3 linked regions of the Martelella endophytica genome follow. The protein of the gene in region 1 interacts with the protein of each later gene in a pairwise test. Links are inferred from orthologs where the notes say so. Each region holds a gene or a part of one and is shown in the gene's direction. Other genes may lie near its edges.

Region 1 (4,609 bases):
TCATGTCGTTGATCGGCTGGGCGTGCTCGCGGATCTCGTCCCAGAGTTCCAGCGTCTTCAGCATGTTGATCGCGGCGGCAATGATGGCCGAGGCGCGCTCGTCCTTTTCCCAGACATGTTCCGGAGCGGCTTCCATCAGCGTGATGTCGAGATGGGGCGCTGCCTTTTTCACGGCGACGGCGACCGAAAGGCCGACATAGCCACCGCCGACGATGATGATGTCCTTCATTGCGCGCTCCCTTGTTGCTGACGCTTCTCGCCCCTTCGGGTGGAAGCTGCTATATGGCGTTGCGATATCTAGCGCATCGGGGCGGGAAAACGAAACCGTCCGGATAGCCTGAAACACAAAATGACGGGTTACCGAGGCACCATTGCGGGCGCACGGTTCATCCGAATGATATATAGGGAACGCAACGCAATGTCACAGGCCAATGAAGGAGGAAGCGGCGCCGCGCTTGCCGGACTGCTCGATCTCGAACGGCTCGAGGAGGATCTCTATCGCGGCGGCAGCCCGGTAACGACCTGGCAGCGTGTATTCGGTGGTCAGGTCGTCGCGCAGTCCCTGGTGGCCGCCCAGCGCTCCGTGGGGGAGGGGCAGTTCGTTCATTCGCTGCATGGCTATTTCATGCGTCCCGGTGATACCAGCCTGCCGATCATCTTCCAGGTGGACCGCATGCGTGACGGGCGCAGCTTTTCCACCCGCAGCGTGCGTGCCATCCAGCACGGCAAGCCGATCTTCATGATGGCCGCCTCGTTCCAGGTCGAGGAGGAGGGCTTCGAGCACCAGGACGAGATGCCCGACGTGCCGCCACCGGAGGCGCTTTCGGCCAGTGACCTGATGAACGACAGCGAACATGCGCCGGCGCCGATCCGCAACTACTGGAAGCGCGAGCGGCCGATCGAGCTGAGGCCGGTCGACCTCGAGGATTTTCTCTGGCGCAAGAAGGGCTCGCGCGGGCAGTGCATCTGGATCAGGGCGACGGGCGAACCACCGAAGGGGCGCGACTACCAGGCCGCCTTCCTCGCCTACATGTCCGACATGACGCTGCTCGATTCGACGCTTTATTTTCACGGCAGTTCGGTCTTCTCCGACCGGGTGCAGGGCGCCAGCCTCGATCATGCCGTCTGGTTCCATCGCACCTTCGATGTCTCCGACTGGCTGCTCTACGTGCACCACAGCCCCTTTGCCGGCAACGCGCGCGGGCTGGGGCAGGGGCAGATCTTCGATCGGGCCGGCAGGCTGGTGGCTTCCGTGGCCCAGGAAGGGCTCATCCGCATACGCGAAAACGCACCGCGGTTTTACGAGCAGGGCGGCGGCTGAGGCCGCTTTCCCCATACGTGGCGTAGAGGGCCTTGTTTGCCCATAATGCGCGCAGGTAAGCGTTGTCGATCGGTGTCGCGACCGGTTTCGGCAAATGCAGGGCGACTTCGAAGCTGTCAAATGCACATAATTTAGGCAAATGCCGCGAATTGCGCATCAATCCGCCCTAACTTTGCCGCGAACTGCCATCTTTGCTGCCAGTTACACAAAAGCTTCATGAAAAACAAAGGATTACGCTGGATGATCGAATCTGGCACGGACTTTGTATGTGTCTGATAGGCCGCTGAAGAATTCCTTTGCAGGCGGTAGGAGATTCGGCTCAGCGAGCCGAGGGTAACAAAGGATGGGAAACCAGATGAAAATTGTGATGGCCATCATAAAGCCGTTCAAGCTGGATGAGGTGCGCGAGGCCCTCACCGCAGTCGGCATTCAGGGCCTGACCGTGACCGAAGTGAAGGGTTACGGCCGGCAGAAAGGACACACCGAGATCTATCGCGGCACGGAATACGCCGTCAGCTTTCTTCCCAAGCTGAAGATCGAGGTCGCGGTTGCTGCCGACGTGGTGGAAAAGGCTGTCGAGGCGATCGCCTCTTCCGCAAAGACCGGCCAGATCGGTGACGGCAAGATCTTTGTCTATTCCATCGAACAGGCCGTGCGCATCCGCACCGGCGAAACCGATTCCGAAGCGCTGTAAGACAGCAGGGGGTAATCAGTCTATGTCTTCCAAACTCAAACTCATTGCGGGCGCTGCTGCACTTGGTGCGGTTGCCTTTGCCCTTCCCGCGCTTGCGCAGGATGAGACCGTGATCGACCTTTCCACGGCCACGGGTGTATCGCCGGCGACCGCCGAAGTCTTCAACACCCTGCTCTTCCTCGTGATGGGCTTCCTGGTCATGTGGATGGCCGCGGGCTTCGCCATGCTCGAAATGGGCCTGGTGCGCAAGAAGAACGCCTCGATGCAGGGCCTCAAGAACGTCGCCATCTATGCCATCGGCGGCCTGATGTTCTGGTTCACCGGCTATAACCTGATGTACACCGGCGTCGACGGCGGCTTCATCGGTTCGTTCGGCCCCTACGTCTTCCCGGGCCCGGGCATGGATGACGGCTCTGCCGGTTATTCGGTCGCTTCCGACTGGTTCTTCCAGATGGTGTTCTGCGCCACGACCGCTTCGATCGTTTCCGGTACCGTTGCCGAGCGCATCAAGCTGTGGCCGTTCCTGGTCTTCACCGTCATCCTGACTGGTATCCTCTACCCGATCACCGGTTCCTGGCAGTGGGGCGGCGGCTGGTTGTCCGAAATGGGCTTCTCCGACTTCGCCGGTTCGACGCTGGTTCACTCCGTCGGTGGCTGGGCCGCTCTCGCCGGTGCTCTGGTTCTCGGTCCGCGCCTCGGCAAGTATGGCACCGACGGTTCGGTTCATCCGATGCCGGGTTCCAACATCCCGCTCGCCGTTCTCGGTACCTTCATCCTGTGGCTCGGCTGGTTCGGCTTCAACGGCGGTTCGCAGCTCGCCCTCGGCTCCATCGCCGATGCGGGTGATGTTTCGAAGATCTTCGTCAACACCAACCTCGCAGCCTGCGCCGGCGCCGTCATCGTCATGATCCTTCTGCAGATCATCTACAAGAAGGTCGACGTCACCATGGTCCTCAACGGCGCTCTCGCCGGCCTGGTCTCGATCACGGCCGAGCCGCTGACGCCGTCCGTTCCGGCCGCGCTGTTCATCGGCGCCATCGGCGGCGTCATCGTCGTTGCCGTTGTTCCGCTGCTCGACAAGCTGAAGATCGACGACGTTGTCGGTGCGATCCCGGTTCACCTTTGCGCCGGTATCTGGGGCACGTTCATCGTTCCGCTCACCAATGACGGCACGAGCTTCGGCACCCAGATCATCGGTATCGTCGCCATCGGCGTCTTCACCTTCGTGGTCTCCCTGGTCATCTGGTTCATCCTCAAGGCCATCATGGGCATCCGCGTCTCGCCGGAAGAAGAGACCGAAGGTCTCGACAAGGCGGAAATCGGCGTCGAAGCCTATCCGGAATTCATGTAATTCCTTCATCGATATCGGTCCGCCGTCCTGGCGGGCCGGAAGAGCCCGGGTCGTTCGACCCGGGCTTTTTTTGTCATTCGCAAAAAGCTGAGCCCCGCGGTGATGGTTAAAGAGGCTTTAACCCATCGCTGCTAGCCTCGCGGAAGAATTCCGGCTGCGGAGCCTTGGTTTCCGGCCGGCGGAACGAGGTAGCGAAAGCCGGCAGCCGACGGGCGACCGGCGCAAAAGAGCGGATCGGGGCATGAGCAGAGCAATGGCTGAGGCAGAGCGAATCGGACAAAAGCACGGCGGCGGGTTTTCCCTGCTCGGCTTCATCCTGCGCCAGGTCGCAGCCCTTTTCGGCTTTGCCCTGTTCGTCGGCCTCTGCTTTGCCATCGCCGCCATGGCCACATGGAATGTCGACGACCCGAGCGGCTCGCATGCCACCGGCCGGCTGCCGACGAATATTCTGGGCTATCCCGGCGCCGATTTCGCAGATGTCGTGATGCAGGCACTCGGCCTTGCCAGCGTGTTCGCGCTCCTGCCGGTACTGGCCTGGTCGCTGGCGCTGATGGCGGGACGGCGCATCCACCGCAAGCCATCGCGTTTCTTCGCCTGGATCGGCGGCGCGATCGTCACCGCTGCAGTCCTCGGCTGCTTCCCGCCGCCGCCGACCTGGCCGCTGCCGAATGGTCTCGGCGGGGTCTCGGGAGACCTGATCCTGCGCTTTCCCGCGCTCTTCATCGGCCATTATCCCTCGGGCCTGCCGGCACTGATCGTCGGCGGGATCTTCGCGGTACCGGCGCTGTTTTTGCAGCTCTATGCGGCCGGGCTGATCGTTCGCCAGCCGAAGCCGGTCGCCGAAAAGCCGCAGAAGGAGCGTGGCGCCGTATCCGCACGCGACCTTGGTGCGCCTTCGGTCTCCGATCTCTCCGAGGAGCGCGACGGCTTCTTCAGCCTGGCGCCGCTGATCGGTCACTGCGCCCACATGTGGTATATCACCCACGCCCGGTTCCAGAAGGTCTTCGGTCGCCGCGCTGCGGATGATGAAGACGGCGGTTTCGAGGAGCCCTACGATTTTAACGAGGAGCAGTTCGACCGGCTCGATGACACCGGCTTCGGTGCACAGCGCGGCGAGCCGAGCCTTGTCGATCCCGATATCCGCCGTGAGGCCGGATACACGCCGACCGCCCCGTTCGACCTTGATGAAGACGAATTCGACGACGACCTGCCGGCCGGTGTTCTGAGCGCCGATTTCGACCGT
Region 2 (5,222 bases), 330 kb from region 1 along the record:
ACGCCTTGCCGGCCTGCCTTCAGCCGTCGTCAAACGGGCGAAATCGGTGCTGGCGCGACTTGAGGACGCCGACCGCAAGAACCCGGCCGCGAACCTCATCGACGACCTGCCGCTGTTCCAGACCGCGATGCGAGCCGACCCGGCCGCGCAGAAGCCGTCCGAGGTGACGGCCCTGCTTGAAACGCTCAAGCCGGATGACATGACGCCGCGCGAGGCGCTGGATGCGCTCTATGCGCTGAAGCGGAAATTGAGCGAGGACATTTCCCTTGGCGACTGATTTGCTCTAGAAAGCCATCAAAGGCGCAATCCGCCGATAAAAAGGCAATGCAATGCAGACCACCGCAGAGGCGCAGCGCGACAAGGCTGCTCAACTGAAAACCGCCGAGACCGACCTGTTCGCGATGACGGATATCCTCGATCCGTCGGCGCTGAAGACGGAGCTTCGGGCGATTGCCAGGCGCAATGGCGGCAATACGGACAAGACCCGTCAGGTCCTGCTCGCGCATCTGAAGGAGGTGAACCGCCTCGGCCGTGAGCACGCCTATACGCTTCTGAAGGAAGACGGTACCGGTTTGGGCTGTGCGCGGCGGATTTCCTGGCTGCAGGATCAGATACTGATCGCCCTGCATAACCTCGTCTCCAAGGATCTTTTTCCCGATGCGGCGAGCGATTTCACCGTCACCGCCGTTGGCGGTTATGGCCGCGGCACGCTGGCGCCGGGTTCCGATATCGACCTTCTGTTCCTGATCAACGGTTCAGACCGCCGAGAGACGCTGCAGGCGATCGAATATATTCTCTACATGCTCTGGGACATGGGCCAGAAGGTCGGTCACGCGACCCGCAATGTCGATGAATGCATCAAGCTCTCCAAGGCCGACATGACGATCCGCACCTCGATCCTCGAGATGCGCTTCATCGCCGGTCGCAAGACGCTCGCCAATACGCTGGAGCGGCGCTTCGACAAGGAGATCGTCGCCAGCACCGGCCCCGATTTCATCGCCGCCAAGCTTGCCGAGCGCGACGAGCGCCACCGCAAGTCTTTCGATACGCGCTATCTCGTCGTGCCCAACGTCAAGGAGGGCAAGGGGGGGCTGCGCGACCTCAACACGCTTTTCTGGATCGCCAAGTATTTCTACCGTGTGCGCGAGCCCTCCGAACTGGTGTCGCTCGGCGTGCTGTCGCGACAGGAGATGAAGCTTTTCAACCGGGCCGAGGATTTTCTCTGGGCCGTGCGTTGCCACATGCATTTCCTGACCGGCAAGGCGGAGGAGCGGCTGTCCTTCGAGATCCAGAACGACATTGCTCGGGCGCTCGGCTATCAGGACAGGCCTGGGCTCTCGGCGGTCGAGCGGTTCATGAAGCACTATTTCCTGGTGGCCAAGGATGTCGGCGATCTTACCCGCATCTTCTGCTCGGATCTCGAGGAGCAGCAGGCAAAGGCGGCGCCGACCATCGGCCGGGTCTGGACGAAGTTTGCACGGCGCCAGCGCAAGATCCCGGGGTCCATCGAGTTCGTCAATGATTCTGGCCGTATCGCCCTTGCCGATCCCGACGTCTTCCGTCGCGATCCGGTGGCGATCATCCGCTTTTTCTACGTCGCGGTGATCAACGACCTCGAATTCCACCCGGACGCTCTCAAGGTCGTCACCCGCTCGCTATCGCTCATCAATGCGGAGCTGCGCGAGAAGGATGAGGCGAACCGGCTGTTCCTGTCCATTCTGACCTCCCGCAACGATCCGGCGCTCTATCTCCGGCGGATGAACGAAGCCGGCGTACTCGGCCGCTTCCTGCCGGAATTCGGCCGCATCGTCTCGATGATGCAGTTCAACATGTATCATCACTTCACCGTTGACGAGCATCTGATCCGCGCCGTTGGCGTGCTGTCGGAAATCGAAAACAGCGAGGGCGCTTCCGAGAAGCATCCGCTGGCGGCAAGCCTGATCGGCCGCATCGAGGATCGCACCGTGCTCTATGTCGCCGTGCTGCTGCATGATGTCGCCAAGGGCCGCAAGGAAGATCATTCGATCGCCGGCGCAAGGGTGGCGCGAAAGCTCTGCCCGCGTCTCGGATTGACGGCGAAGCAGACCGAACTCGTCGCCTGGCTGATCGATAAGCACCTGCTGATGTCGATGACATCGCAGACCCGCGACCTCTCCGACCGCAAGACCGTGATCGACTTCTCGGACCAGGTGCAGTCGCTCGACCGGCTGAACCTGCTCTTGATCCTCACCGTCTGCGACATCCGCGCCGTCGGCCCGGACGTCTGGAACGGCTGGAAGGGGCAGCTTCTCCGCACGCTGTACTACGAGACCGAGATCCTGCTCTCCGGCGGCTTCTCCGCGGTGTCGCGCAAAGCCCGCGCCGAGCGCGCCGTGGAAGCGCTGGCGGAAGCGCTTGCCGGCTGGAGCGATGCCGACCGGCAGAGATATTCGAGCCTGCAGTACCAGAACTACCTGCTCTCCGTGCCGCTCGAGGATCAGGTGCGCCATGCCCGCTTCATCCGCTCTGCCGACAAGGACGGCAAGCTGTTTGCGACCATGGTTCGCACTCACGCGTTCCACGACATCACCGAGATCACGCTCCTGGCGCCCGACCATCCGCGGCTTCTGTCGATCGTCGCCGGTGCCTGCGCGGCGACCGGTGCCAACATTGCCGATGCGCAGATCTTCACCACCACGGACGGCCGCGCGCTCGACACGGTCCTGCTCAACCGCGCTTTCGAAGATGATGCCGACGAGCTGCGCCGGGCAACCACGATCGGCAAGCTGATCGAGGATGTGCTCTCCGGCCGCAAGCGCCTGCCCGATGTGATCGCCACCCGCTCGCGCGAGCGCAAGGCGGCGAAGCCCTTCTCCGTGCAGCCGCATGTCTCCGTATCGAACCTGCTCTCCAACGTCTTCACCGTGATCGAGATCGAGTGCCTCGACCGCACAGGCCTGCTTGCAGACGTGACGCAGACGCTCTCCGAGCTCTCGCTCGACATTCAGTCGGCGCGCATCACCACCTTCGGTGAGAAGGTGATCGACAGTTTTTACGTGACCGACCTCGTTGGCGCCAAAATCACCAATGAGAACCGCCAGGCGGCAATCGTTGAAAGGATGAAAGCGGTGCTCGACGACAATAGCGACGCCTATCGAAAGGGCATGCCGCCGGGCATGCTGCTGCCGGCCGAGGCCGGGCGCGACATCGGGAAGGACGAGGACGACGCTCAATGAGCCTCGCCGGCAAGTTCGCGACCGTCGGGGGCGCGACGCTGGCCAGCCGTATCTTCGGCTTTGCCCGCGAAACCATGATGGCGGCCGCCCTCGGCACGGGGCCGATGGCGGACGTCTTCTACGCTGCCTTCCGGTTCCCTAACCTGTTCCGCCGGCTCTTTGCTGAAGGCGCCTTCAACGCCGCCTTCGTGCCGCTGTTCTCAAAGGAGATCGAGGAGAACGGGCTGGAGGGTGCCAAGCGCTTCTCCGAGCAGGTGTTCGGCGTGCTGTTCTCGGCGCTCTTCGTCATCACCCTGGTGATGGAGCTGGCGATGCCGCTGATCGTGCGCTTCATCATCGCACCGGGCTTTGCCGGCGACCCCGACAAGTTCGACATGACCGTCCGCCTGTCGATGGTGATGTTTCCTTATCTGATCTGCATGTCGCTGATGGCGATGATGAGCGGCATGCTGAATTCGCTGCACCGCTATTTCGCTGCGGCGATCGCGCCGGTCTTCCTCAACGTCGTCCTGATCGCCGTCCTCGGCTACGGCGTCTATCAGGGTGCCAACCCCGAACGGATGGCGCATTATCTCGCCTGGGGCGTTCTCGTTGCCGGTATCCTGCAGCTTGCCGTCGTTGCCATCGATGTGCGCCGCGCCGGCATCCGCTTCGGTTTCCGCATGCCGAAGATGACGCCGAAGATCAGGCGGCTGATCGCGCTTGCCGTGCCGGCTGCCATCACCGGCGGCGTTATCCAGATCAACCAGATCATCGGCCAGGCGGTCGCCTCCGGCAAGGAGGGAGCGATCGCGGCTCTGCAATATGCCGACCGGCTCTACCAGTTGCCGCTCGGCGTTGTCGGTGTCGCGGGTGGCGTGGTGCTGCTGCCTGAGCTGTCCCGGGCGCTGAAGGCCGGCAATGTTGCCGAGGCCTCGCACGTCCAGAACCGCACCATCGAATTCGTGCTGTTCCTGACGGTGCCGGCCGCCTTCGGGCTGATGGCGATCTCGCCGGAAATCACCCGCGTGCTTTATGAGCGTGGCGCCTTCATGCCGGAGACCACGGCGCTGGTCGCCGCGATCATGACGGTCTATGCCTTCGGACTGCCGGCCTTCGCGCTGACCAAGGCCTTGCAGCCCGCCTTCTATGCCCGCGAGAACACCAAGCTGCCGATGCGCTTTACCCTGATTGCCGTCGTCATCAATTCCGTTCTCGCCATCAGCCTGTTCCCGATCCTCGCCGAACGCGGCATCGCGCTCGCCGAAGTCGTGTCGGGCTGGACCAACGTCGTGCTGCTCGCATCGACACTCGTCATCAGCGGCCAGCTCCGCTTCGACAGCCTGCTGCTGCGACGCATCCCGCTCATCCTGATTGCCGGCGGGGCGATGGCCGGTGCGGTGAAGTTTGCAGCGGTGCACTATTCCCGATGGTTCCAGCCGGAAACGCCGTTCCTCGTCCAGCTCGGCGGCATCATTCTGCTGCTCGCCATCGCGCTCGTCGTCTATTTCGGCCTCGTGCTCGCCACCGGCGGCGTCAATCGCGCGCTATTGAAACGGCTGGTGAAGCGCGGGTGAGGCCACGCAATTTTCTTTGACGCCGCCCGCACCGCCGTGCATAAGCGCACCGATAAAAATTCAACCATCCGGGCCTTCCACCCGTCCGAAAGAGACCAGACATGAGCGAATTCAAGCCGCAAATCTTCTCCGGCGTGCAGCCGACCGGCAACCTTCACCTCGGCAATTATCTCGGTGCGCTGCGCAAGTTCGTGGCGCTGCAGGACCAGATGGACTGCATCTACTGCGTCGTCGACATGCACTCGATCACCGCGCAGCTCGTCCATGACGACCTGAAGGGCCAGACGCGCTCGATCACCGCGGCCTATCTGGCCTCCGGCATCGACCCGGTGAAGCATATCGTCTTCAACCAGGCGGCTGTGCCGCAGCACGCCGAACTTGCCTGGATCTTCAACTGCGTCGCCCGCATCGGCTGGATGAACCGGATGACACAGTTCAAGGACAAGGCCGG
Region 3 (4,806 bases), 940 kb from region 1 along the record:
GCTGCGCGCCACGGTTTCGGTGACGATGTGATCGGTATCCGCCTTTTTCAACGTGTCGGCAACCGCGATGGCCGGCAGGATCGCATCGCTGCCGGCTCTCAGCCCGTCACAGACGCGTTCCAGCAGCGCAACGTCGAAGAAGGGACGCACCGCGTCGTGAATGAGGACATGGCTGGGGTTGCGTTCGGCGAGCGCCTCCAGCCCGTTCAGCACAGACTGCTGGCGCGTCGTCCCGCCATGGACGATGCGGATGCCGGCATTCTCGGGTACGGCAGCCGCAAACAGCGCCTCATCGTCCGGATGGATCACGGCGACCACGCCGGCCGTGGCGCCGCCCCATTCGGCAAACACCGAAAGCGTGTGGGCGATGACCGGTCGACCGCCGATGGGGCGGTATTGCTTCGGCCCTTCCTCCGGCGCACTGGCGCGTTCGCCGCGGCCCGCGGCCACGATGACAACGCCTGGATTGAAGCTTTCGTTTGCTGACATAACCGGTTAAGAGCCCCAGTATGATTCCCGATGGCGCGACCTTACCCGCCTTGCACCAATTTTCCAGCATTTGCCTAAATTTTGTGAAGGATAGGCGAAATGGCTTGGCAAAGGGTAGGGACTTGTCTAAAAATAGGGCAGTGTGATGCGCTGCATGAAAGATAGTCATTTGCCAGTTCCCAATCCATCGGATTCTTTCGAAATCGGCAATGTCAAGCTGCGCAACCGGGTTGTGCTGGCGCCGATGTCCGGCGTCACCGATCTTCCGTTCCGCAAGCTAGCCTGGCGTTATGGCGCAGGCCTTGTCGTCACCGAGATGATTGCCAGCCGCGAACTGACCTTCAACACGGCCGAAAGCTGGGCGCGGCTGAAGAGCGCCGGGCTGAGGCCGCATATGGTCCAGCTTGCCGGCCGCGATCCGCATTTCATGGCCGAAGCCGCCCGCATCGCCGAGGCGAACGGGGCTGACATCATCGACATCAATATGGGCTGCCCCGCCAAGAAGGTGGTCGGTGGCTATACCGGCTCGGCGCTGATGCGCGAACCGGAGACGGCGCTCGCCATCATCGCGGCAACGGTCTCCGCCGTGAAGGTGCCGGTCACTGTGAAGATGCGGCTCGGCTGGGATCATGACAGCCTGAACGCGGCCGAACTCGCGAAGCGGGCGGAGGATGCCGGCGTTCAGGCGATCACCGTCCACGGCCGCACCCGCATGCAGTTCTACACCGGTCGCGCCGATTGGGACGCGGTCGCACGCGTCGCGGCTGAGGTCTCCGTCCCCTTCATCGCCAATGGCGATATCGAAACCCGCGCGGATGCCGCCAATCTCCTGGCCCGTCCCGGCGTGACGGCGGTGATGACGGGCCGGGCAACGCAGGGCCGGCCCTGGCATGCCGGCGTCCTTGCCGGCGCCGTTGAGCCCACCCGCGCAGACATCAACGCAATCGTTCTGGAGCATTATCAGGACATGCTTTCCTTCTACGGAACCGACGTGGGCGTGCGTCACGCCCGCAAACATCTCGGCTGGTATATCGACCGGCTTGTCGCCGATGCGCCCGCCGCAGCCAAGGCCGAGATCATGACGGCGCGCGATCCCGCCTTTGTTCTTGCCCGGCTGGAGCGTCTGCTCGAAGGCGCAGGCGAAGAAAGGAAGGCAGCATGAAACCGTCGCAGGGTGGCAGATCCGCCGATGGCGTTGCCATCGAGGTTCTGAACGCAATCCAGAACCCGGTCGTGCTGGTGGAGGAGAGCGGGCATATTTCCTATGCCAACTGGGAGGCCGAAGTGTTCTTCGGCGCCAGTGCCGCGCATCTTTCGCGCCGCGTGCTCTCCGATTTCATCCCGTTCGACAGCCCGCTTCTGGCGCTCATCGCGCAGGTGCGCGAACGTCAGGCGCCGGTCAACGAATATCGCGTCGACCTGTCCTCGCCAAAGCTCGGCCAGGAGAAACTCGTCGACATCTACGTCGCGCCGGTGGGTGAAGAAGGGGCCGTCGTGCTGGTCTTCCAGGTCCGCTCTATGGCCGACAAGATCGACCGCCAGCTCGTGCACCGTGCCGCAGCCCGTTCGGTGACGGGATTGGCATCGATGCTGGCCCATGAGATCAAGAACCCGCTTTCCGGCATTCGTGGGGCCGCCCAGCTCCTCGAAACCAATGCCAGCGACGACGACCGGGCGCTGACGCGGCTGATCTGTGATGAGAGCGACCGCATCGTTTCGCTCGTTGATCGTATGGAAGTGTTCTCCGACGAGCGGCCGATTGATCGTGTGCCGCTCAACATCCACTCCGTGCTCGACCATGTGAAGGCGATCGCCAAGGCCGGCTTTGCCCGCGACATCAAGATCACCGAGGAATACGACCCCTCGCTGCCGCTGATCTTCGCCAACCGCGACCAGATGGTGCAGGTCTTCCTCAATCTGGTGAAGAATGCCTGCGAAGCGGTCGCCGACCGGCCGGACGCCGAGATCTTCCTCACCTCCGCCTATCGTCCCGGCATCCGCATGTCGGTTGCCGGCACGCGGGAAAAAATCTCCCTGCCGCTCGAGTTCTGCGTGCAGGACAACGGGCCGGGCGTTCCGCCGGACCTGATGCCGCACCTCTTTGATCCGTTCATTACCACCAAGACCAACGGCACGGGCCTCGGCCTGGCGCTGGTCGCGAAGATCATCGGAGCCCATGGCGGCATCATCGAGTGCGAAAACATGAGCGGACGCACCACATTCCGCATTCTCATGCCGGTTTCGAAGGACGTTCTGCCGCTGCCGGTAGAACCCGACGGCCAGAAGACAGGAAAAGACTAAGATGACAGCTACCATTCTTGTCGCCGACGACGATGCCGCCATCCGCACGGTGCTGAACCAGGCGCTGAGCCGGGCGGGTTACGATGTCCGCATCACCTCGAACGCCGCCACGCTGTGGCGCTGGGTTTCGGCCGGCGAGGGCGATCTGGTGCTGACCGACGTGGTCATGCCGGACGAAAATGCGTTCGACCTTCTGCCGCGCATCAAGAAGTCGCGGCCCGAGTTGCCCGTTATCGTCATGAGCGCGCAGAACACCTTCATGACGGCGGTGCGTGCGTCGGAGAAGGGCGCCTACGATTACCTGCCGAAGCCCTTCGATCTGACCGAACTGATCGCCATCGTCGGCCGGGCGCTTTCGGAGCCGAAGCGCAAGCCGGCGCCGCTTGGCGACGACATGCAGGATGGCATGCCGCTTGTCGGCCGCTCCGCCGCAATGCAGGAAATCTACCGCGTCCTCGCTCGCCTGATGCAGACCGATCTGACGCTGATGATCACCGGCGAATCCGGTACCGGCAAGGAACTGGTGGCGCGCGCGCTGCATGACTACGGCAAGCGCCGCAACGGTCCTTTCGTTGCCATCAACATGGCCGCTATTCCGCGTGACCTGATCGAATCCGAACTGTTCGGTCATGAGAAGGGCGCCTTTACCGGTGCCCAGACCCGCTCCTCCGGCCGCTTCGAACAGGCTGAGGGCGGAACGCTGTTCCTCGACGAAATCGGCGACATGCCGATGGATGCCCAGACCCGGCTGCTGCGCGTGCTGCAGCAGGGCGAGTACACAACCGTCGGTGGCCGCACGCCGATCCGCACCGATGTGCGCATCGTTGCCGCCACCAACAAGGATCTCAAGCAGTCGATCAACCAGGGCCTGTTCCGCGAGGATCTCTACTATCGCCTCAACGTCGTGCCGCTGCGCCTGCCGCCGCTGCGCGAGCGTGCCGAGGACATCGGCGATCTGGTGCGGCACTTCGTCAACGAGGGCGAGGTCGAGGGGCTCGGCGGCAAGCGCTTTGAGCAGCAGGCGCTCGATGCGATGAAGGCCTATCCCTGGCCCGGCAATGTCCGCGAGCTTGAAAACCTCGTGCGCCGGCTGATGGCGCTCTATCCGCAGGAGGTCATCACCCGCGAGATCGTCGAGCAGGAACTCCAGGCCGACCAGCCGGAGGCGCCCGCCGAAGGGGCCACGGTGCGCAATGGCATGCCGACGATCGCCCAGGCCGTCGAGGAGAACATGCGCAGCTATTTCGCCGGTTTCGGCGAGAGCCTGCCGCCGCCCGGCCTCTACGAGCGAGTTCTGAACGAGGTCGAGTACCCGCTGATTCTCGCGGCACTGACGGCGACGCGCGGCAATCAGATCCGTGCTGCCGATCTTCTTGGATTGAACCGCAACACGCTGCGCAAGAAGATTCGCGAACTCGGCGTCTCGGTCTATCGCAGTTCACGGGGATCGGCGAACTGATGTTCTGCTTCAATCGACCCCTGTAGCGAATTGAAATCACAATTCTCTATCTACTTTTTCGGCATCGGGACCTTTTTCGCCCCGATGCTTGCCGTTGCATTTGTGCCACATTCTGTTGCATATGCTCCTCAGGGGATGGAAAGCACCCGCATGACTGAGTCGGCGGGAGCATGGCGCGCGGCGGGTTAGGGTCAGACCGGCTGCAAGAGAACGGTGGTTATGACGGCGGACAGCGAAACAGGCAGCGACATCTTCCGCGCGAGACCGGTGGAGGAGGATGGAACAGGTGCTCCCGAAGCGCCCTATGGCAGCGGGCGGGCGCGTGCGATCCTGAGATCGCCCGGCATGTTCCTTGTTGTCGGCGCGCTGCTGACCGCGTTCCTATCGCTTTTCGTCCTGCTTGGCCTGACACCGATCAAACCGACCGGCCACGTCGTGGTCGGCCTTGTGGCCGCAAACTCCCTGTTCGTGCTGGCGCTGATCTTCCTGATCGGCCGCGAAGTGGTTACCCTTCTGAAGGCGCGCAGCCGCGGACGGGCCGCGGCACAGCTCCACAT

The links.
Region 2: the proteins of TM49_RS21210 (region 1) and TM49_RS19545 interact in binary tests that used the Escherichia coli proteins (3 or more experiments, as listed by UniProt). The link is inferred for Martelella endophytica from one-to-one orthologs.
Region 3: the proteins of TM49_RS21210 (region 1) and TM49_RS16535 interact in binary tests that used the Escherichia coli proteins (3 or more experiments, as listed by UniProt). The link is inferred for Martelella endophytica from one-to-one orthologs.

The regions. Positions count from the first base shown.
Region 1 is NZ_CP010803.1:4,546,379-4,550,987, reverse strand. What follows is about bases 538-3,339. They hold TM49_RS21210 (P-II family nitrogen regulator), read left to right. Parts: upstream 538-1,664; coding sequence 1,665-2,015; downstream 2,016-3,339. Other genes in these bases: TM49_RS21205 (ammonium transporter), read left to right, coding at 2,038-3,339; tesB (acyl-CoA thioesterase II), read left to right, coding at 538-1,321. Outside these bases: TM49_RS21220 (ubiquinone biosynthesis hydroxylase), read right to left, coding at 1-295; more of tesB, read left to right, coding at 419-537; more of TM49_RS21205, read left to right, coding at 3,340-3,366; TM49_RS21200 (FtsK/SpoIIIE family DNA translocase), read left to right, coding at 3,620-4,609. UniProt on the Escherichia coli protein: Involved in the regulation of nitrogen metabolism. Regulates the activity of its targets by protein-protein interaction in response to the nitrogen status of the cell.
Region 2 is NZ_CP010803.1:4,219,644-4,224,865, reverse strand. The notes cover bases 1-3,415. They hold TM49_RS19545 ([protein-PII] uridylyltransferase), read left to right. Parts: upstream 1-329; coding sequence 330-3,215; downstream 3,216-3,415. Other genes in these bases: murJ (murein biosynthesis integral membrane protein MurJ), read left to right, coding at 3,212-3,415; mutS (DNA mismatch repair protein MutS), read left to right, coding at 1-277. In the rest of the region: more of murJ, read left to right, coding at 3,416-4,771; trpS (tryptophan--tRNA ligase), read left to right, coding at 4,873-5,222.
Region 3 is NZ_CP010803.1:3,602,815-3,607,620, reverse strand. What follows is about bases 720-3,718. They hold TM49_RS16535 (two-component system sensor histidine kinase NtrB), read left to right. Parts: upstream 720-1,647; coding sequence 1,648-2,790; downstream 2,791-3,718. Other genes in these bases: ntrC (nitrogen regulation protein NR(I)), read left to right, coding at 2,792-3,718; dusB (tRNA dihydrouridine synthase DusB), read left to right, coding at 720-1,651. In the rest of the region: TM49_RS16545 (bifunctional 2-C-methyl-D-erythritol 4-phosphate cytidylyltransferase/2-C-methyl-D-erythritol 2,4-cyclodiphosphate synthase), read right to left, coding at 1-489; more of dusB, read left to right, coding at 635-719; more of ntrC, read left to right, coding at 3,719-4,249; TM49_RS16525 (sensor histidine kinase NtrY-like), read left to right, coding at 4,517-4,806.